Regions from separate parts of the Rahnella contaminans genome, predicted to be linked through region 1. Evidence: predicted binding sites of a transcription regulator. Region 1 holds the regulator's gene; each other region holds the start of a gene.
The links. The regulator PurR, encoded in region 1, represses purine synthesis genes. The targets are predictions, from matches to a motif close to CANGCAAACGTTTGCNTG.
Positions count from the first base shown of each region.

Region 1 (7,386 bases):
AGTACGATCATAATCTGCGCCGATATTGTGCCAGTCTTCCATCACAAATAATGATTCGCTGTTTCGAGCAATTTGCTGGACAGACGGCAGGCAGCCATTTGGAAAGATATATTTATCTATCCACGGATCGACACTCAGATCTGTTTTGTTAGAACCGATGGTGTGCAGCAGGAAAATGCCGTCAGGTTTGATGTTACGTCGGGCGACATTAAAGTAGGTCTCATAATTTTTGGGGCCCACATGCTCGAACATACCGACGGAAACAACACGGTCGAACTGATCGTTAAGATCGCGGTAATCCTGTAGCAAAATGGTGACGTCCAGGCCTTCGCAGCGTTTCTGGGCCAGCTTTTGTTGCTCGGCAGAAATCGTAACGCCAACCACGCTGACGCCATAATTGCGGGCTGCAAACTCAGATAATCCACCCCAGCCGCAGCCGATATCGAGCAAACGCTGGCCCGGTTTCAGTTGCAGTTTATCGCAGATCATTTTGAGTTTAGCTTCCTGCGCTTCTTCAAGCGTCGTGGCATCTTTCCAGTAGCCGCAGGAATATTGCATATACGGGTCGAGCATCAGGGTAAATAAATCATTACCCAAATCGTAATGTTCTTTCCCGACGATCCACGCCCGTTTACGGGACTGCAGATTGGTGAGGCGTGCTGCTGCGATACGTAGTGTGTCTTTAAAATGGTGGGGGAGTTTATTTTCCAAACCGGCACGGAGAACGCGCTGGAAAAATATATCAAGGCGCTCGCATTCCCACCAACCATCCATATAACTTTCACCCAGACCCAAAGAACCTTCCTGTAAAACACGCTTGAAGAAGTCAGTGTTTTTTACTTTAAGGTCGAAAGGGCGATTACCGTTAACCTGGATGTCTGCCGTAGCCAGCATTTCACTGACTATCCGATACCACTGATTGTCCTGAATGCTTTGGTCTTCTATACACGATGAACTCATAGCTTCTCCATCACTTTCTCTTCTGACTTATTAACCTGCCGGGAAAAGCAAAGGCTATTTTTGCAGGTCTTTATGAGAACAGACGACTTGCGCCACGTCCGATATTCGACACCAACAGAGGAAATTAGAAGAACGCCTGCACACAAAATGTGGGCAGGAAAATCATCCTTGAAAAACGAACCAGAATAAATAGTGTGACGCGAACCTCGCGCCGACGCTAACTATGTAATAAAAGTATTGTAAAAATGCTATTTTACTGGGTTCAGTTGAGTATAGGCTCGCTGGCTGGCATTCTCAATAGTTAATCACTACGAATGTAAATGTCCATTAAGTGATTGTTACTTAAAGTCATTATCACTATTAGTTTGCATTCCGTGCCTGCTGTTTCTGCACCGGTTCCTGTTCACCGGATTGCACTTCTTCCTGACGCAGTGACAGCCAGCGGCCTAAAACTACCAACAGTAGTGTAGACAGCATCGTGGTGACTGTCGCCATGAGTGGTTGCACAATAAATGCGGAAACCAGCAAACTCGCGAGGAAACATAGACCCAACTGCAGTGTATTTTGCAACGCCGCGGCCTTACCTGTATTAGCAGGAAATGGCATTAATGCATTTGCGACGACAATGGGATAAATCGCGCCATTCACCAAAGCCATCAGGCAGAACGGAATTAACAGACTCACCAAACTCGCATCAGTAAATATAGCCACGCCGAACAAACCCGCCACACTGACGCCATAACCTGTCAGCAGCCACGGCAGGATCTTATTCCCATCCGTTTTGCTGATCAGCACACGACACCCAAAACCGCCAAGAAGGAAAGCAATGGTCTGTGGAACATAGCTCAGGCCAATCACACCCGGCGAATACCCCATGTCGCTGAGAATAAACGGGGAACCGGTCAGCCACGCGAAAAAGCCGGCAGAGCAGGCGGCATAAATCATCACGTTACCGCTGTAAACCCGGGAAGCGAGAAGTTTCGCGAAACCGGTTTTATCAGCAGGAGCATGAACCTCTGGCGCATTTTCGCGCAGTGTGGACGTGGTGATAAGCAAGATAACGGCTACGGCGGTCAGCAGAACGAAAATCGCTTCCCAGTCAAAATGGTTGAGAACCCAGGCGCCCAGCAAAGGTGCCAGAGCAGGGGAAAGCGCAACCAGTGGCATGATGCTGGCAAAGGTTTTTTTAGCAACATCGGCAGAAAAGCGATCTACCACCAGCGCCTGCCAGGTGACGGCGGCGGCACAGACGCCGACAGCTTGCAGGAAACGCAGCGCCAGCAGGGCGCGGACATTCTCAACCCACAGCACGCCCAGACAACCGACGACAAAGAGCGCTAAGCCGATCAGCAATACCGGCTTGCGGCCAATCTTGTCGGACAACGGCCCCCATAACAGCTGACCGATGGCAAAGCCGCCAAGGAAAATACTCAGGCTGGCGCTGATCATGCCCGGGCTGGTCATCAGGCTGCTTTGCATCGCGCTGAAGGCCGGAAGGTACATATCGGTCGCTAAAAAGCCAAGCATGCTCAGCCCGGCAAGATAGAGCATAAATCCAAGTGAGGGTTTCATTATTGTCTCTTTAATTTATTTATTGCAGATGATTTGACGCGGAAATCGTATCGGATGCGGAGTTTAACGCTTTGATAACAGGCTTGTGAAACGCTAATATTTGCAATCTGCTATCAAAAATATTGAAGGCTAAACGATGTGGTCAGAATATGCTCTTGAAGTGGTCGATGCCGTCGCCCGAACAGGCAGTTTTAGCGCTGCCGCGCAGGACTTGCACCGGGTTCCTTCTGCCATCAGCTACACCGTTCGCCAGCTTGAACAATGGCTGGCCGTTCCGTTGTTTGAACGCAGACATCGCGACGTTATTCTGACTCCTGCCGGTAAAGTTTTTGTCGACGAAGCGCGGGTTCTGACAAAAAAAATGATAGCGACCCGCCGCCAGTGTCAGCAGGTCGCCAATGGCTGGCGCGGAGAATTACGGGTTGCCGTTGACCGTATCGTTAAACCTGCGCGGACACGGCGGCTGGTGCTGGATTTCTATCGCCATTTCCCTGATACCGAACTCATCATTCATTCGGAAGTCTTTAACGGTGTCTGGGACGCGCTGGTCGACGGGCGGGCGGATGTCGCCATCGGCGCGACGCGGGCGATCCCCGTCGGTGGACGGTTCAATTTCCGCGATATGGGTTTTATGGACTGGCATTGTGTGGTCAGCGCGCAACATCCGCTGGCCCAGACGCAGGGAATACTGAGTGACGATCAGTTACGGCCTTATCCGGCGCTTTGCCTGGAAGATACATCGCGTACATTGCCGAAACGCGATACCTGGACGCTGGATAACCAGCGGCGGCTGGTGGTTCCCGACTGGACGTGTGCATTGGAATGTCTGAACGAAGGTTTATGTGTTGGCATGATGCCGGTTCACCGCGTGACACCCTTGATTGAACAGCAAAAATTACAGGTACTGTCGCTGGAAAATACCTTTCCGGACAGCCCGTGCTGCCTGACGTGGGATCAGAGCAATCCGTCGCCTTCGCTGGCGTGGCTGCTGGAATACATGGGAGACACGGAAACGATGAACCGGGAATGGTTGCGCGACTGACAAAAAAACGCCTGTGGCACAGGCGTTTATTGAAAGTTAACGGCGGTAATCGCGGTACGGGCCGTCGGCCACGGAACGGCGCTCAACCAGTTTGGGATGCACTTCAATGGTCTGCGACTCTTCGCGTTTGCTGATAATTCTGTCCAGCAGCATGGTAAAGGCCATTTCGCCCAGACGTTCTTTTGGCTGATGAACTGTCGTCAGTGCCGGTGAGAAATAGCGCGCGTTACGCACGTTATCATAGCCAATCACGGAAATATCCTGCGGTACGCGCAGGCCCAGTTCATCGGCGGCACAGATTGCCCCCATCGCCATCACGTCACCGCCACAGAATACAGCCGTCGGGCGGTTTTTCTGCATCAGAATTTTGTGCATGGCCTGATAGCCCGATTCCGGCTCAAAGTCGCCCTGAACGACCCATTCTTCACGAAGAGGAATATTGGCTTCCGTCAGTGCTTTCACAAAGCCCTGGAAACGGCCGCCGCCGGTGTTTCGCGCCAGTTGCCCAGGGATCACGCCGATATCGCGATGACCGCGTTCAATCAGATAACGTCCGGCCATATAGCCGCCTTCAAACGCGTTATCGATAATGCTGTCGGTGAAATTCTTACGCGCTTCGCCCCAGTCCATCACAACCATCGGGATAGAGCGGTATTCTTCAAGCATATTCAGCAATTCGTCCGGATACTCCGCGCACATCACAAGTAAACCGTCGACGCGTTTTTGCGCCAGCATTTGCAGGTAGGCCTGTTGCTTCTCCAGATTATTGTGTGAGTTACACAAAATCAGCGTATAGCCTTTTGAGAAACAGCTGTTCTCCACGGCCTCAATCACTTCGGCGAAGTAGGGCGCTTCACTGGACGTTGCCAGCAGACCGATTGTTTTGGTGTTATTGACCTTCAGGCTACGTGCCACAGCGCTGGGAGAATAGTGCAACTCTTTGATTGCAAGGAGAACCGCGGCTCGGGTTTCTTCGGCGACGAAACGGGTTTTATTGATGACGTGCGACACGGTTGTGGTGGAAACGCCAGCGCGCTTTGCGACATCTTTAATCGTTGCCATGTAAAAAATGACTCCTGTGCTCACGTGTTTCAGCACGTTAGCATTATGTTAATCGTTTGCTTGCGTGGATTTAACTGCTGACTTCGAAAAGGGCAGTGAAATCGTTGGGTGGATTCTTCAGAGTGAGGCGTGAAATGCTCTCGGGTGAAATCGACCGGCACACAGGCGTGGTAACCGACAATTTTCACTTATAATGCAGGAAAGTGGAAGTAAAATTGTCATGAACCTGGTGTCATTCAGCACAAGATTTTCAATGCGAATTATGAGAAAATGCGTTGGCACACATTCAGTGTGGCTATACGAACGCCACAATTTGATCCGTAAGGGGGTTTAATGGACAGCAACCTGAAATTTTCTTTGATCACTACGGTCTGCGCTTTGCTCGTGATTATTGCTTTCAGTTTCACCGCAGTGATGAACTGATTTGCGCGAAAGCCGCAATAAAAAGGGCGATTACCTATAACAGGAATCGCCCTTTTCAATTTTACGCAGTCACCCATTCCGCCGATACTCTTCCCTGCAGAAACTCTTCGTTAAATGCTATTCAATGGCTGATTAGCGAAACTTCAGACTTAACGAATTGTTTATTATCGGATCGTCTTAGGGGTCATTACCCGTCGTGCGCCTACATAATGATCTTGCCAGTAATCGTCACCCAGTGAGGTGATCTTAATGTCTTCGCCGGTGCGCGGTGACTGGATAAACTTCCCGTTTCCTACGTAAACACCGACATGGTCTGCGGCGCCGCGGTTATTAATCCGGAAGAAAACCAGATCGCCGGATTCTAATTCACCCCGTTTGACCGGGGCCGCATCGCGCAAGTGGTACATTTCATTCGCTGTGCGGGGCATTTTAATACGGATCAAATCTTTGTATGCGTAGTAAACCAGTCCGCTGCAATCGAAACCTGTATTCGGTGACGTTCCGCCCCAGCGGTAAGGTTTGCCGACCTGGTGCATCAGCTTGGTCATCGCGGTTTGTTGTGCGTGCTGATAACGTTTCTTGTGTGTTGCGCTGAGCGTTATCGGTTTACTGTCTTCTTCACGTAACTTTTTGCCTTTGCGGTGGCGGCCATACGCTTCTTTTTTACTGGCCTTTTCACTGCTGTTTTTAGCGAGAGAGCGGTTTTTCGTTTCCTTCCCTGCTTTCGCCTCGGCCCGGGTTGTCTTGAGTGTTTTTTCTTTTTTACTCTCGGCCCGCGTCGTTTTTACTGTTTTTTCAGAAGACGTCTTTCGCTTAACCAGTTCGGTGCTTTTGACTTTCTTCTTCGAATTTTTTTCCTGAGTTTTAGGTTCTGAAACCGGCGCGACTTTGGTTTTCTTGCTGGTTTTCGCGGCTGCCGTTTTTCGCTTTCGGCGTTCTTCCGGCGTGACCTGGTTAACATGACTCTTTCGCTGGTCGGCCGCGACACGAGTCTGTGGCGACGCATGAGCCATATTCAGAAACAGCTGGGTAAAGAGCAGCACAAAAAGCGTGAACAGTAAGCGCATAGCTTCGTTACCATGAGTGGTAGGGTTAAACATCAGGGATGTCAGAGTATTGCCTAAAAGAACGAGACAAAAAAGCACGAATTGCCTCGATTCTAGATCATATTGTGAGAAAAAGTTAATAGCTTTTTTTATGTCGAAATAACCGCCATTTTTAGTCAAAAAAATAACCACTTTTCATCATGTTATTATTTAAGTTAAAGAATGGGATTTTGCAAATCTGACATTATCGTGGAACGGCAAAAATGTTATTCTCGATGAATCTTTAAATATGTGAACCTGAACGCAAGCGCAGAAGATTGTTTAGCGAAATGCCAGTATTGAGAAAGACCCCACAAAAATTGGCGTTTTTATCTGGTGGCAGCCATCGTTACAATAGAAAGCATTGTGATTGCACACCGTCTCTGTGTGCTGCGCGTGAAGAGTAATGACCGTGACAGCCTGTACCGGCTTGAGGAAGCAAGAAATGACCACTCCAACGATTGAAAAAATTCAGAAGCAAGTTTCTGAAAACCCGATTCTGCTGTACATGAAAGGTTCTCCAAAACTGCCAAGCTGCGGTTTTTCAGCACAGGCTGTTCAGGCGCTGTCTGCGTGTGGCGAGCGTTTCGCTTACGTTGATATCCTGCAGAACCCGGATATTCGTGCTGAGATGCCAAAATTTGCTAACTGGCCAACGTTCCCGCAGCTGTGGGTTGATGGTGAGCTGGTTGGCGGTTGCGACATCGTGGTTGAGATGTTCCAGCGCGGTGAACTGCAACAGCTGATCAAAGAAACGGCTGAGAAATACAAATCCTCTGAAGAGTAATTCAGGGCGATTCAGAAATACCGGCAGCCTGACCCGGGGTTACCGGTAAAAAAAGAGCGACATTATGTCGCTCTTTTTATTTGTCATTTCGACTGCATGAAAGCCGCGAAAATTATTGCTGATTTTCTTCCGGTGCTTCTTCCACTTCGTTTTCATCCGCAGACAGTGCCAGCGGCCAGCCGCCGAGGCGTTTCCAGCGATTCACCAGCTCGCAAAACAGTTCTGCTGTGCGTTCAGTGTCGTACAGGGCGGAATGCGCCTGACTGCTGTCAAACACGATACCGGCGCTGATACAGGCCTTCGCCAGCACGGTTTGCCCGAGCACCAGCCCGCTTAACGCGGCGGTATCAAAGGTGGCAAACGGATGGAAAGGATTGCGTTTTAGCCCCGCACGTTCGGCAGCGGCCATCAGGAAACTGTGGTCAAAATTGGCGTTATGCGCCACGATAATCGCC
Region 1 covers NZ_JAADJS010000001.1:87,785-95,170, forward strand. The annotation lists gene cfa (cyclopropane fatty acyl phospholipid synthase) at 1-960, opposite strand, end outside; gene punC (purine nucleoside transporter PunC) at 1,321-2,532, opposite strand; gene punR (DNA-binding transcriptional activator PunR) at 2,669-3,574, shown strand; gene purR (HTH-type transcriptional repressor PurR) at 3,611-4,636, opposite strand; gene cydH (cytochrome bd-I oxidase subunit CydH) at 4,970-5,059, shown strand; gene GW579_RS00420 (C40 family peptidase) at 5,224-6,126, opposite strand; gene GW579_RS00425 (Grx4 family monothiol glutaredoxin) at 6,590-6,931, shown strand; gene rnt (ribonuclease T) at 7,044-7,386, opposite strand, start outside.

Region 2 (7,386 bases), on a different contig from region 1:
GCTGATCCAACGTCATGAACAATGTCCGCATTTCGCGATCCAGGCGTTTTAACAGGAAACGCCCCACGTCTTCCGGCAATTCAAAACCGCGCAGTTTGGCGCGCAACTGTAATGCCTGAAGTTTTTCATCATCGGAAAGCGGCTGGAGTTTGTAGATTTGCCCCCAGTCGAGACGGGAAGCGAGATCCGGCAAGCTGAGATTCAGCTGACGCGGAGGACGATCGCCGGTAATAAACAGGCGCGTGCGACCGGTTTCGAGAATGCGGTTATAAAGATGGAAAACGGCCGCTTCCCATTCATCATCTCCGGCAATCCCTTCGATGTTATCAATACAAACCAGCGCCAGATGCTCCATGCCGTCCAGCACTTCAGGGACGAAATAAGCGCGCTTGTCTAAAGGCACATAACCCACGGCTTCACCGCGTTGCGATAATTCGGCGCAGGCTGCGTGTAAAAGATGGCTGCGGCCACCGCCTTCGCGGGACCAAAAATAGATATACGTGCCGTGTTCCTGATGCAATGCGGTCTGAATCGCAGAAAGCAGAGAAGAGTTTTCCCCCGGATGAAAACTGGCAAAAGTCTCATCATCGGGCAGATAAAGTGGCAGGGAAAGCTGTGCCGGCGTATTCAGAAGCACCTCAACCAAAGCGGTATGAAGACCGCAGATGTTGTCACGTCAATAAAAGGAACTGCCAAATTCTAGCAAGGATCCGCGGTGAAATGAACTGTGCCCGGTGCAACCGCTTGCGATCCGAGCACCTGACCGGTTGCGCGCTGGCAAACCGGTCAGAAATGATCCCCCTCAGACTGGCGGATTTTCCCTCTCGTCATCGATATCAATGATCTGTTCTTCGCCGCGGAAAATCTCGATCACTTTGAACAACAGACTCAGGAAGATACCCACGATCGTGGCCAGCGCCATGCCTTTCAGCTCCGCCGCACCGATGTGGATCTTCGCGCCGCTGACGCCGATGATGAGGATCACCGCAGTCAGGATCAGGTTCTGTGCCTTGTTGTAATCGACTTTAGATTCAATCAGTACGCGGATACCGGATGCGCCAATCACGCCATACAACAGCAAGGAAACGCCGCCCATTACCGGAACCGGAACGGCCTGAATTGCCGCCGCCAGTTTCCCGATACAGGAAAGCAGGATCGCCAGAATCGCCGCACCACCAATCACCCAGGTGCTGTAAACCTTGGTGATCGCCATCACGCCGATATTTTCGCCGTATGTGGTATTGGGAGTAGAACCGAAGAAACCGGACAACACGGTAGAAAGGCCGTTAGCCAGCATCGAACGGTGCAGGCCCGGATCACGCAGCAAATCTTTTTTCACGATGTTCGCCGTCACGACTAAATGCCCGACATGCTCGGCAATAACCACCAGCGCCGCAGGCAAAATGGTCAGGATCGCTACCCATTCGAAACGCGGTGTGTAGAAAGTTGGCAGAGCAAACCAGTGCGCGTTTTCAATCGCAGAAACATCCACAACGCCCATAAAGAAGGACAGCGCATAACCTACCAGCACGCCGATGAGGATCGGGATAATCGCCAGGAAACCGCGAAAGAGCACGGAACCAAGGATCGTCACCGACAGCGTCACCAGAGAGATGATGATCGTTTTGGAATCCACCGGTACGCCGTCAGCCGGCAGCAAACCGGCCATATTGGCAGCCACACCGGCCAGCTCCAGCCCGATGACGGCAACGATTGCGCCCATCGCTGCGGGCGGGAACATCACGTTAATCCAGCCAATCCCGGCTTTCTTAACAATCAGCGCCACCAGGCAGAACAGTAAACCGCAGGCAATAAATCCGCCCAGCGCCACTTCATACCCCATCGGCAACAGCAACAGCACCGGTGAAATGAACGCGAAGCTTGAACCCAGATACGCCGGTATTTTCCCTTTACAGACAAATAAATACAGCAAAGTCCCTATGCCATTGAACAGCAGCACCGTTGCCGGGTTAATTTTGAACAGAATGGGAACCAGAACGGTGGCACCAAACATGGCAAACAGATGCTGGAAACTCAGGGGGATTGTCTGCAGTAAAGGCGGACGCTCACTTACCCCGATGACACGACGGGTCATGGATGTGATCCTCTTAAAGTGTGGTGTTGTGTTATGTGTTTTAAAAACCAAAAAAAAGCCGACTCATGAGTCGGCTTAACGCTTACTTCGTACCAAATATCTTGTCGCCCGCATCGCCGAGCCCCGGCATGATGTAGCCCTTTTCGTTGAGTCCCTGATCCACCGAGGCCGTGTAGAGCTCGACGTCAGGGTGCGCAGCTTCGAGAGCGGCGATCCCTTCCGGTGCCGCCACCAGCACCAGAACTTTAATGCTCTGGCAGCCCGCTTTTTTCAGCAGGTCGATGGTTGCGATCATGGAACCGCCGGTTGCCAGCATCGGGTCAACCACCAGCGCCAGACGTTCTTCGATGTTAGAAACCAGCTTCTGGAAATACGGCACAGGCTTCAGGGTTTCTTCATCACGGTACACACCCACCACGCTGATACGCGCGCTCGGGACGTGTTCCAGTACGCCTTCCATCATGCCCAGACCGGCACGCAGAATTGGCACAACAGTAATTTTCTTGCCCTTGATCTGGTCGATTTCAACCGGACCACACCAGCCTTCGATAGTCACTTTTTCAGTTTCTAAATCGGCAGTCGCTTCATACGTCAGAAGACTACCCACCTCAGAAGCCAGTTCGCGAAAACGTTTCGTGCTGATGTCATTTTCACGCATCAGGCCCAGCTTGTGTTTCACCAGCGGGTGTTTCACCTCGACGATCTTCATTGTTTATTCTCCTAAGGTGGTTGGGCTGCAAAAAAAAATCGCGAGATTATAACGCCATTTTTTTTGAACGCCACTGCCAATTGCCTGATCCGGATCAACATATCCTTCGTCAGTCTAACTGCTGCGGTGTTGGCTGCACTTTCTCACCCGAATCACTGACTCATGTCAGCTCATCGGGATTCGTGCGTTTGCCGCCTTGCTGCAATCAGAGTGACTTTGGATAAGCTCTCTCATTGGCTTCTAAAATCAGTATAGATAGACACAGTCAATAAGGCGCTCGCAAACGTTTGCTTCCACTGTTAGAATTGCCACGCATTATTTTTCAACCACCAACCCAAACCGCCGTGGGGACTTCGCAGTGACCGACAAAACCTCTCTCAGCTATAAAGACGCAGGCGTAGATATCGATGCCGGTAACGCATTGGTAGACCGCATTAAAGGTGTAGTAAAACAGACCCGTCGCCCGGAAGTTATGGGTGGATTGGGCGGTTTTGGTGCTCTCTGCGCGCTGCCGCAAAAATATCGTGAACCCGTGCTGGTTTCGGGTACCGACGGCGTTGGCACCAAGCTGCGTCTGGCGATGGATTTAAAACGCCACGATACCATCGGTATCGACCTGGTCGCGATGTGCGTCAACGATTTGATCGTTCAGGGCGCTGAACCGCTGTTCTTCCTCGATTACTACGCCACCGGCAAACTGGATGTCGACACTGCCGCCAGCGTGATCACCGGTATTGCAGAAGGCTGTAAACAGTCCGGCTGTGCGTTAGTTGGCGGCGAAACCGCTGAAATGCCGGGGATGTACCACGGCGAAGATTACGACGTCGCGGGCTTCTGCGTCGGCGTGGTGGAAAAATCAGAAATTATCGACGGCAGCAAAGTGGCTGACGGCGACGTGCTGATCGGCCTGGCCGCGAGTGGCCCGCACTCCAACGGCTACTCGCTGGTGCGCAAAATTCTGGAAGTCAGCAAAACCAATCCGGAAACCACCGTTCTGGCAGGCAAATCGCTGGCCGACCATCTGCTGGCACCGACCAAAATTTACGTGAAATCGATCCTGAATCTGATCGAAAACGTCGAGGTGCACGGTATCGTCCACCTGACCGGCGGCGGCTTCTGGGAAAATATTCCGCGCGTTCTTCCTGAAAATACTCAGGTCATCATTGATGAATCAAGCTGGCAGTGGCCGGATGTCTTTACATGGCTGCAAACCGCCGGCAACGTCAGCCGTCACGAAATGTACCGTACCTTCAACTGTGGCGTTGGCATGCTGGTTGCACTTCCGGCTGAGCTGGCTGAACAGGCGATTGCTTTACTGAACGATAATGGCGAAAAAGCGTGGAAAATTGGCTACATTAAAGCCTCTGACTCCGCTGAACGTGTTGTCATCCAGTAATTCAACTCACTGAAGACAGGTATAGAAATGAAAAGGATTGTGGTTCTGGTATCAGGCGAGGGAAGCAATTTACAGGCCCTGATCGATGCCTGCCAGCAGGGAAGGATCAACGCAGAAATCTGCGCTGTTTTCAGCAACAAATCCGCCGCTTACGGGCTTGAAAGAGCCCGTTCTGCCCACATTCCTGCGCATGCGCTGGATGTCAAAGCCTACGAAGATCGCGCCGCGTTTGATGTCGCACTGGCCGATGCCATCGACACGTTCCGGCCCGATCTGGTGGTACTCGCCGGGTATATGCGTATCCTCACCGCAGAATTCGTTCAGCGCTTTGCCGGACGGATGATCAACATCCACCCTTCCCTGTTGCCGAAATATCCGGGTCTTCATACTCACCGCCAGGCGATTGAAAATCAGGATACCGAGCACGGCACATCGGTGCATTTTGTCACTGAGCAGCTCGATGGTGGCCCTGTCATATTGCAGGCGAAAGTCCCGGTGTTTACCGAAGACACTGAAGAAGAGCTGGTGGCGCGTGTGCAAACGCAGGAACACAGCATTTATCCGCTGGTGGTCAGCTGGTTTGTTGAAGGACGTTTGTCCTTGCAAAATGGACAGGCGCTACTGGATAATAATCCACTGCCTGAACAGGGTTACGCGGCGGATTAATCTGCTTAAGCGCGATGATTTCACTATAAACCGGCCCCGTGCCGGTTTTTTATTTTCTGTCATTTGACACTTGTTTACATTTCACCCGATATAATGCCCATCCCGGCGCACGTTTAAACGTCGTTTGTGCGCCGACCTTCATCTGAAACACGGTTGTTTCAGATCTCATATTCACGAAGGTTACCTCAGGTAAAACGGCTTTTTGATTCTTTGAGGAACACCCCATGTTTAGCAATAACAGCGTCAGATTACGTCCACTGGAAAAGGATGACCTGTCGTTTGTTCACCGTCTTGATAATAACGCCAGCATCATGCGTTACTGGTTTGAAGAGCCTTACGAGGCGTTCGTCGAACTGACAGATCTCTATAACAAACATATTCATGACCAAAGCGAGCGTCGCTTTATTATTGAATTCCAGGGCGGACCGGTCGGATTAGTCGAACTGGTCGAAATTAATCATATTCACCGCCGCGCGGAATTTCAGATAATCATCGACCCGCAGCATCAGGGTAAAGGCTTTGCCGGTGATGCCGTCCGTCTGGCCATGGATTATGCCTTCTCCGTTCTGAACCTCTATAAGCTGTATTTAATCGTCGACAAAGAAAATAAAAAGGCGATTCATATTTACAGCAAACTCGGATTTGAACTTGAAGGCGAACTGAAGCAGGAATTCTTTGTGAACGGCGAATATCGCAGCGCCATCCGCATGTGTATTTTCCAGCCTCAGTTCCTGGCGAAATATAAAACTAAGCCTGTTCAGGTAAAACCTGAATCTCTTATTGGTGCCAGCGCCGTCTGATTTCGCATAAATACCTTACCGGTGAGGGCGACAACGCCTTCACCGGTAAGACTTTTCCCGCTTTTGATCCTCATTTATTCCCCCTGCATAGACTCTCCTTAATTCATCCCCTGTAGTGTTGGACTTTCCTGTCAATCTTTCGCAATATTGGTAGTAGACACTAGGCCCTCTCACAAAAGGCTTCCTGTTGCGCCCGGCTTTGAAACAGACGGGTAACATGAAGATCACGTTGAGCTAAATTGCGGTGTTTTTCAGGCGATTTGCCTGTATGGGCCAGGTTGTAAGCCAAATGAACGGAGTGAAAATGGGTCAGGAAAAGCTTTATATCGAGAAAGAACTAAGCTGGCTGTCCTTCAATGAGCGCGTGTTGCAGGAAGCGGCAGACAAAAGTAATCCCCTGATCGAAAGGATGCGTTTTTTAGGGATTTACTCCAATAATCTGGATGAGTTTTATAAAGTCCGCTTTGCTGATTTAAAACGGCGGATCCTCATCAGTGAGGAACAGGGTTTTCTTGGCGCGTCCCGTCATTTGCTGAAAAAAATTCAGGCAAAAGTGCTTCGCATTGATCAGGAATTTGACAGTCTCTACAACGATTTACTGCTGGAAATGGCACGTAATCAAATTTTCCTGATTAACGAGCGTCAGGTGTCGGAAAACCAGCAAGCCTGGTTGCGTCAGTATTTCAAACATCAGCTGCGCCAGCACATTACGCCGATCCTCATTAATCACGACACCAATCTGGTGCAATTCCTCAAAGACGATTACACCTATCTGGCGGTAGAAATTATCCGCGGCGAAGAGATTCACTACGCCCTGCTGGAAATCCCGTCCGATAAAGTTCCGCGTTTCGTTAACCTGCCACCGGAAGCGCCGCGCCGCCGCAAGCCGATGATCCTGCTGGATAACATTCTGCGTTATTGCCTCGACGACATTTTCAAAGGCTTCTTCGATTACGATGCGCTGAATGCCTATTCGATGAAAATGACCCGCGACGCCGAATACGATCTGGTCACAGAAATGGAATCCAGCCTGCTGGAACTCATGTCATCGAGCCTGAAACAGCGTCTGACCGCTGAGCCGGTGCGTTTTGTCTATCAGCGCGACATGCCGGATGAAATGGTGGAATTGCTGCGCGGCAAGCTCGGTATTTCCAACTACGATTCTGTAATTGCCGGTGGCCGTTACCACAACTTTAAAGATTTCATTGGTTTCCCGAACGTCGGCAAAGCCAATCTGGTCAACCGCCCTCTGCCACGCCTGCGTCATTTGTGGTTCGATAAATTCCGTAACGGCTTTGCCGCCATTCGTGAACAGGACGTGTTGCTGTATTACCCGTACCACACGTTTGAGCACGTTCTCGAACTGTTGCGCCAGGCGTCGTTTGATCCCAACGTTTTATCGATAAAAATCAATATTTACCGCGTGGCAAAAGACTCACGCATTATTGAATCGATGATCCACGCCGCGCATAACGGCAAGAAAGTGACGGTTGTTGTTGAGTTACAGGCGCGTTTCGATGAAGAAGCTAACATTCACTGGGCGAAACGTCTGACGGAAGCCGGTGTACACGTTATTTTCTCTGCGCCGGGTCTGAAAATTCACGCAAAACTCTTTCTTATCTCGCGCCGCGAAGGCGATGAAATTGTCCGCTATGCTCATATTGGGACCGGTAACTTTAACGAGAAAACCGCGCGGCTTTATACCGACTATTCGCTGCTG
Region 2 covers NZ_JAADJS010000002.1:772,576-779,961, reverse strand. The annotation lists gene hda (DnaA inactivator Hda) at 1-637, opposite strand, end outside; gene uraA (uracil permease) at 803-2,095, opposite strand; gene upp (uracil phosphoribosyltransferase) at 2,178-2,804, opposite strand; gene purM (phosphoribosylformylglycinamidine cyclo-ligase) at 3,163-4,200, shown strand; gene purN (phosphoribosylglycinamide formyltransferase) at 4,228-4,866, shown strand; gene speG (spermidine N1-acetyltransferase) at 5,091-5,666, shown strand; gene ppk1 (polyphosphate kinase 1) at 5,971-7,386, shown strand, end outside.
Region 2: a site for PurR is predicted at 3,081-3,098, ahead of purM (phosphoribosylformylglycinamidine cyclo-ligase). Genes of this name have one in related genera too.

Region 3 (7,386 bases), 1.6 Mb from region 1:
TCAAAGCGGTGGCGACAAAACTTGATTTGCTGACACCTGCGCCGCGCGTCTTTACCGTCGCAGGAACCAACGGCAAAGGCACTACCTGTGCGACGCTGGAAGCCATTCTGATGGCCGCGGGTTACCGTGTGGGCGTTTACAGTTCCCCGCACCTTGTCCGCTATACCGAGCGCGTCCGTATTCAGGGCGCAGAGTTGCCTGAGTCTGCGCACTGCGCCTCTTTTGCGCTGCTGGAAGCCGGGCGGGGCGATATTTCCCTGACCTATTTCGAGTACGGCACGCTGTCGGCGTTACAGCTGTTCAAACAGGCGAAGCTGGATATTGTTATCCTCGAAGTCGGGCTGGGCGGGCGTCTGGATGCGACCAATATCGTTGATGCGGACGTATCGGTCGTCACCAGCATCGCGCTGGATCATACTGACTGGCTCGGCTCAGATCGCGAGAGCATTGGCCGCGAGAAAGCCGGTATTTTCCGTTCAGGCAAACCAGCCGTAGTCGGTGAGCCGGATATGCCGCTATCTATTGCCAATGTGGCAAAAGAGAAACATGCAGATTTATACCGCCGGGGTGAGAGCTGGAATTTCGCGGCAAACGCCGGAAACTGGCGCTGGGCGGCTTTGCAGGATGGCGAAGAAGTCACCATACTGGACGGATTGCCGCTGCCGAATGTTCCGCTGCCGAATGCCGCGACGGCACTGGCCGCGTTGCATTATTCAGCGCTGGATATTCCTGAAGAGGCGTTACGCAGCGGCTTACAGCGTGCTGCGCTGCCGGGGCGTTTCCAGACGGTCAGTGAATCGCCACGCCTGATCCTTGACGTCGCGCACAACCCGCACGCCGCGGCTTATCTGGCCGGACGCCTGGCTGAACAGCCGCGCCATGGAGGGAAAGTGCGTGCGGTGGTGGGAATGTTGAAAGACAAAGATATTGCCGGTACGCTGGCTTGTCTTTCGCCTCAGGTGGATGAATGGTATTGCGCACCGCTGGAAGGGTCACGTGGCGCCAGCGTTGAAGAACTGGCCTCGCACCTGCATCAGGCGCGCCGGTTTGATGATGTGGAGTCTGCCTGGAGACAGGCTATGCAGGAGGCGGCTCCTCAGGATATTGTGGTTGTCTGCGGTTCGTTCCACACCGTAGCTCACGTAATGGATGCTATCGACACGGGGAAAACCAGTGGCAAGTAAGTTTCAAAATCGTCTGGTCGGGACGGTCATTCTGGTGGCGCTGGGCGTTATCATTTTGCCCGGTTTACTCGACGGCAAAAAAAAGCATTATGAAGACGAATTTGCGTCTATTCCATTGGTGCCAAAACCGGGTGATGTTGAGGAACAGGATTCTGTACCGCCTGTCACGCAGTCATTGCCCGCTCAGCCGCCGGAAGGCGCAAATCAGGCTATGAACGGTGCGCAGGACATCGACAGTGCGGCAACAAATACCAATGCCGCAAATCATGGCAACGTAGCGCCGGGGAATACGACGGTCGAAGCACCGCCGGTCACGACGCTGCCTGAGCAGAGGAAACCGGTGCAAACGGCGCCAGCAAAACCTGTTCAGCAGAAGCCAAAAACGATTGAACCTAAACCGCTGGCGGAAGCCAAACCGGTGGTGAAACCAAAACCGGTCGAACAGCCGAAGCCGGTCGAGCAACCGAAGGTCGTCGCTGAACAGCCGAAACCGGTTGAACAACCGAAAGCCGTGGAACAGCCTAAGCCTGCGCCGGAAGAAAAAGCGCCGGCGGGTCAGTCTTATGTTGTGCAGCTCGGCGCATTGAAAAATGCGGCGAAAGCGACCGAGATTGTTGCGACTCTGCGGCTTTCCGGGTTCCGTGCTTATTCTGTTCCGGCGACGCCGGTGCAGGGACAAATCACGCGGCTTTATGTGGGCCCGGATGCGTCAAAACAAAAACTGGAAGCTTCACTTCCTCAGCTGCAACAGCTCAGCGGGTTAGGCGGACAAGTGCGTGCTTATTCGGCGCACTAATCTTGCGGTTCCCCGTGAGAGCGGGGAAGCCGGAAGGCACTAAAAACACAAAAAATACCAGGGAGGGCACAAGCGATTTGTGCCCTTTTTCTATAAGATCGCCGGGTTGGGATTTTATAGGTTTATGCTGCGGTTGAGGTTTTTTTAATCGCTATTATTAATTTGTCTGACCGGCTGATTTCCGCTACGCAAACGTTTTCTTTTTCTGTTAGAATTCGCAGCGATTTGGATGCCGGGGTAGACGCGACTGGATTAGACACTGGAATTGTTAATGGTCTGGATTGATTACGTCATCATTGCGGTTATCGGATTTTCTGCTTTAGTCAGTTTAATCCGTGGCTTTGTACGCGAGGCTTTATCACTGGTTACCTGGGCTTGCGCCTTCTTTGTAGCCAGTCATTATTACCCGTATCTCGCCATCTACTTCACGCGTTTCGAAGATGAGTTAGTTCGAAACGGGATCGCAATTGCCATCTTGTTCATCGCGACGTTGATCGTAGGTGCAATTGTCAACTATGTGATCAGTTCACTGGTTGAAAAAACCGGGTTGTCCGGCACTGACAGGGTGTTAGGTGTGTGCTTCGGCGCACTGCGCGGCGTACTTATCGTCTCCGCGATGCTGTTCTTCCTGGATACCTTCACCAGTTTTTCGCAAAGTGACGACTGGAAACAATCCCAGTTGATCCCACAGTTCAGTTATATCATCAGGTGGTTCTTTGACTACCTGCAGAGCACGTCGAGTTTCTTGCCAAAACATATTTAGTTCTGGCAGCGCTGAAGAGGAAAAGACAACATGTGCGGTATTGTCGGTATCGCCGGTTTCATGCCGGTAAACCAGTCGATTTATGACGCGTTAACGGTGCTACAACACCGTGGGCAGGATGCTGCTGGCATCACCACCATCGATGCCAATAACAATTTCCGTTTACGGAAAGCCAATGGCCTGGTGAAAGATGTTTTTGAAGCCCGCCATATGCAACGCTTACAAGGCAACATGGGTATCGGCCATGTTCGCTATCCAACGGCTGGCAGTTCCAGTGCCTCAGAAGCTCAACCTTTCTACGTCAACTCTCCGTTCGGCATCACACTCGCCCACAACGGTAACCTGACCAATGCTCACGAATTGAGAAGCAACCTGTTCGAAGGCCAGCGCCGTCATGTGAACACGACTTCCGATTCTGAAATCTTGCTCAATATCCTGGCGAGTGAACTGGACCGTTTCCAGCATTACCCGCTGGAAGCCGACAACATTTTCGCCGCTGTAGCTGCCGTGAACCTGAAAATTCGTGGTGCTTATGCCTGCGTGGCGATGATCATCGGCCATGGTATGCTGGCGTTCCGCGACCCGCACGGTATCCGTCCGCTGGTTATCGGTAAACGTACGCTGGAAGATGGCCGCAACGAGTATATGGTCGCATCTGAAAGCGTAGCGCTTGATACGCTGGGCTTCGAGTTCCTGCGTGACGTCGCGCCGGGCGAAGCGGTGTACATCACCGAGAAAGGCCAGCTGTTTACCCGCATGTGTGCTGAGAATCCTCAGTACAATCCGTGCCTGTTCGAGTATGTGTATTTCGCGCGTCCGGACTCCTTCATCGACAAAATTTCCGTCTACAGCGCCCGTGTCCGTATGGGTGAAAAGCTGGGCGCAAAAATTGCCCGTGAATGGGAAGATCTGGATATCGATGTGGTCATTCCGATCCCGGAAACCTCCTGCGATATCGCGCTGGAAATCGCGCGTATTCTGGATAAACCGTACCGTCAGGGTTTTGTGAAAAACCGCTATGTAGGCCGTACCTTTATCATGCCGGGCCAGCAGGAACGCCGTAAATCTGTACGTCGTAAACTGAACGCTAACCGCGCTGAGTTCCGTGATAAAAACGTGCTGCTGGTCGATGACTCCATCGTGCGCGGCACCACCTCTCAGCAAATTGTTGAGATGGCGCGTGAAGCCGGTGCACGACGTGTTTATCTGGCCTCTGCGGCGCCGGAAATTCGTTTCCCGAACGTTTACGGCATCGATATGCCAAGCGCAAATGAACTGATTGCCCATGGTCGCGAAGTCAGCGAAATCAACCAGATCATTGGTGCCGATGCGTTAATCTTCCAGGACCTGAGCGACCTTATCGCCGCAGTGAAAGAAGACAATACCGACATCGAGAAATTCGAATGTTCCGTGTTCGACGGTGTATACGTCACCAAAGACGTTGACCAGAACTATCTGGAATACCTCGAAGCGCTGCGCAACGACGACGCTCAGGCGTTGCGTGGTCAGCAGGAAGCGGAAAACCTTGAGATGCACAACGAAGGCTGATTAGCCGGTTGCTGACATCCGCTTAAACGCGCTCCTCCGGTGAACTCCGGGCGGGCGCGTTTTTTTATGTCTGAATTTATGTCAGTATTGGCGGCATCAGGTCCGGTAACATTTTCTAAGGCAGTGTTCATGAAACGACTTATTGTCGGTATTTCCGGCGCCAGCGGCGCAATTTATGGTGTCAGGCTTTTGCAGGTTTTGCAGAGCGTACCGGATATTGAAACCCATCTGGTGATGAGCAATGCCGCCCGCCAGACGCTGACGCTGGAAACGGATCTGACACTGCGCGATGTTCAGGCGCTGGCCGACGTCGTGCATGATTCCCGCGATATCGCCGCCAGTATCTCCTCCGGCTCATTTAAAACCACGGGCATGGTGATTTTGCCTTGTTCGGTCAAAACCCTTTCCGGCATTGTGAACAGTTATACCGACGGTTTACTGACGCGCGCGGCGGATGTTGTGCTCAAGGAAAGGCGACGCCTTGTACTTTGCGTGCGTGAAACCCCGCTGCATCTGGGGCATTTACGGCTGATGACGCAGGCAGCCGAGCTGGGCGCGATTATTATGCCGCCGGTTCCGGCGTTTTATCACCGGCCGGCAACCGTGGAAGATATTATCGATCAGACCGTCAACCGGGTGATCGACCAGTTTGATATCGAGCTTCCGCAAGACTTATTTGTTCGATGGCAGGGCAGTCACTAAACTTTCTCACCGCGTTACGCACCTCTTTTGCGCAACACCGTTACATTGCACCAACAATGATCACAATTTGATTCATTAAGGTGCAGTGTTCACGGGCGCTTCAGCTATTCTTCCTTCAGACCTTTGAAAACTTTCATTATCCCGATGCTTTTTTGAACGGTTTTCGTTCTTCATGAGATGAAAATCACCTTACGGAGAAACGGCACGGAACGTGCATGAGAAAACCTGGCAAAAAGCCATTTGCGCCGTTCAGCAAACTATAAAAAGACGTTCATTCACGCACACACAACCACAACAGATGAATAATCACTGAGGCTAATGTATGAAAAAGTTGTTCAAGGTTCTTCCGCTGGTTCTGGTCTTAGCCAGTGCAGGTAGTGCATTTGCTGCCGCGCCTAAAGCAATTAATATCGGTACTGATCCGACTTACGCCCCATTTGAATCAAAAGACTCCAGCGGCAAGCTGGTAGGTTTTGATATCGACCTGGCTAACGAGATGTGTAAACGCGCAGCCATCAAATGTACTTACGTTGAAAGTGACTTTGATGCGCTGATCCCTTCTCTGAAAGCGAAGAAAATTGATGCGATTATCTCTTCCCTGTCGATCACTGAAAAACGTCAGCAGGAAATTGATTTCACGGAAAAACTGTACGCGGCTAACGCCCGTCTGATCGCGCCAAAAGGTTCTAAAATTCTGCCAACGCTGGACGCGCTGAAAGGCAAAAACGTCGGTGTTCTGCAAGGTTCTACTCAGGAAGCCTATGCCAACGCAATGTGGCAGCCAAAAGGCATCAACGTGGTGGCTTACCAGAACCAGGATCTGATCTACGCTGATCTGGCCTCAGGTCGTCTGGATGTGGCTTTCCAGGATGAAGTGGCAGGCAGCGAAGGCTTCCTGAAACAGGCTGCCGGTAAAGATTACGCGTTCGCGGGTCCTTCCGTGAAAGACGATAAATTCTTCGGTGTGGGCACAGGCATGGGTCTGCGTAAGAACGAAACCGATTTGCAGGCTGCGCTAAACAAAGCATTCGACAGCATGCGTAAAGACGGCACTTACGACAAACTGGCCAAAAAATACTTCGATTTTGACGTTTACGGCGGCTGATTTGCGCTGTGAGATGTGCCAAAGGGAGCGGTTCGCCGCTCCCTGCGGTTCTGACGCAGGGTTAGCGTAACCTGTGCCGGGATCCACTGAAGACAGGACAAATACATGCTGTATGGGTATTCCCAGGTAATTATCCAGGGCACATTGGTGACACTGGAGCTGGCGATTTCGTCAGTGATTTTAGCGTTGGTGATCGGGCTTATTGGGGCTGGCGGGAAACTGTCAAAAAGCCGGGTTATTTCGGGTATTTTTGGTTGTTACACCACGCTTATTCGCGGCGTCCCTGACCTGGTTTTAATGTTGCTTATTTTCTACGGATTGCAGATTGCGCTTAACAGCCTGACTGAATCCTTAGGTTTTTCTCAGATTGATATCGATCCTATGAGCGCGGGTATTATTACCCTGGGTTTTATTTACGGCGCTTATTTTACCGAGACGTTCCGCGGTGCTTTTATGGCGGTTCCCCGCGGTCAGATTGAAGCCGCGACGGCGTTTGGTTTCAGCGGCTCGCAGATTTTTCGTCGTATTTTATTCCCGGCCATGATGCGTTTTGCGCTGCCCGGCATTGCCAACAACTGGCAGGTTATATTGAAAGCCACCGCGCTGGTGTCCCTGCTTGGCCTGAATGACGTGGTGAAAGCGACGCAGCTGGCAGGCAAAGGCACGTATCAGCCTTTCTACTTCGCGATTGTCGCGGGTGTGGTTTATCTGATTTTCACCACGCTGTCGAACGGCGTGCTGGTCTGGCTTGATCGCCGTTATTCGCTGGGTGTGAAGAGGGCAGACCTATGATCGAAATTTTACAACAATACGGCATGTCCTTGCTGTACAGCGACGGTTACCGTTTTACCGGACTGGCGATCACGCTGTGGCTGTTAATAAGCTCGGTCGTGATGGGCGGATTACTGGCGGTGCCGATGGCGGTTGGCCGCGTTTCCTCCAACAAATTCCTGCGCTATCCAATCTGGCTTTATACCTACGTTTTTCGCGGTACACCGCTTTACGTGCAGCTGCTGGTGTTTTACTCCGGCATGTACAGCCTGGAAATTGTGCGTGGCACAGACTTCCTCAATGCTTTCTTCCGCAGCGGGCTGAACTGTACGATTTTGGCGCTGACGCTCAATACCTGCGCGTACACCACCGAGATTTTTGCCGGCGCGATCCGCTCCGTTCCGCACGGTGAAATTGAAGCGGCTAATGCGTACGGTTTCTCACGCTTTAAACTGTATACCTGCATTATTTTGCCGTCGGCTCTGCGCACCGCGCTGCCTGCGTACAGTAACGAAGT
Region 3 covers NZ_JAADJS010000001.1:1,683,868-1,691,253, reverse strand. The annotation lists gene folC (bifunctional tetrahydrofolate synthase/dihydrofolate synthase) at 1-1,184, shown strand, start outside; gene dedD (cell division protein DedD) at 1,174-1,980, shown strand; gene cvpA (colicin V production protein) at 2,252-2,743, shown strand; gene purF (amidophosphoribosyltransferase) at 2,774-4,291, shown strand; gene GW579_RS07390 (UbiX family flavin prenyltransferase) at 4,421-4,993, shown strand; gene argT (lysine/arginine/ornithine ABC transporter substrate-binding protein ArgT) at 5,316-6,098, shown strand; gene GW579_RS07380 (histidine ABC transporter permease HisQ) at 6,204-6,890, shown strand; gene GW579_RS07375 (ABC transporter permease) at 6,887-7,386, shown strand, end outside.
Region 3: a site for PurR is predicted at 2,166-2,183, ahead of cvpA (colicin V production protein). Genes of this name have one in related genera too.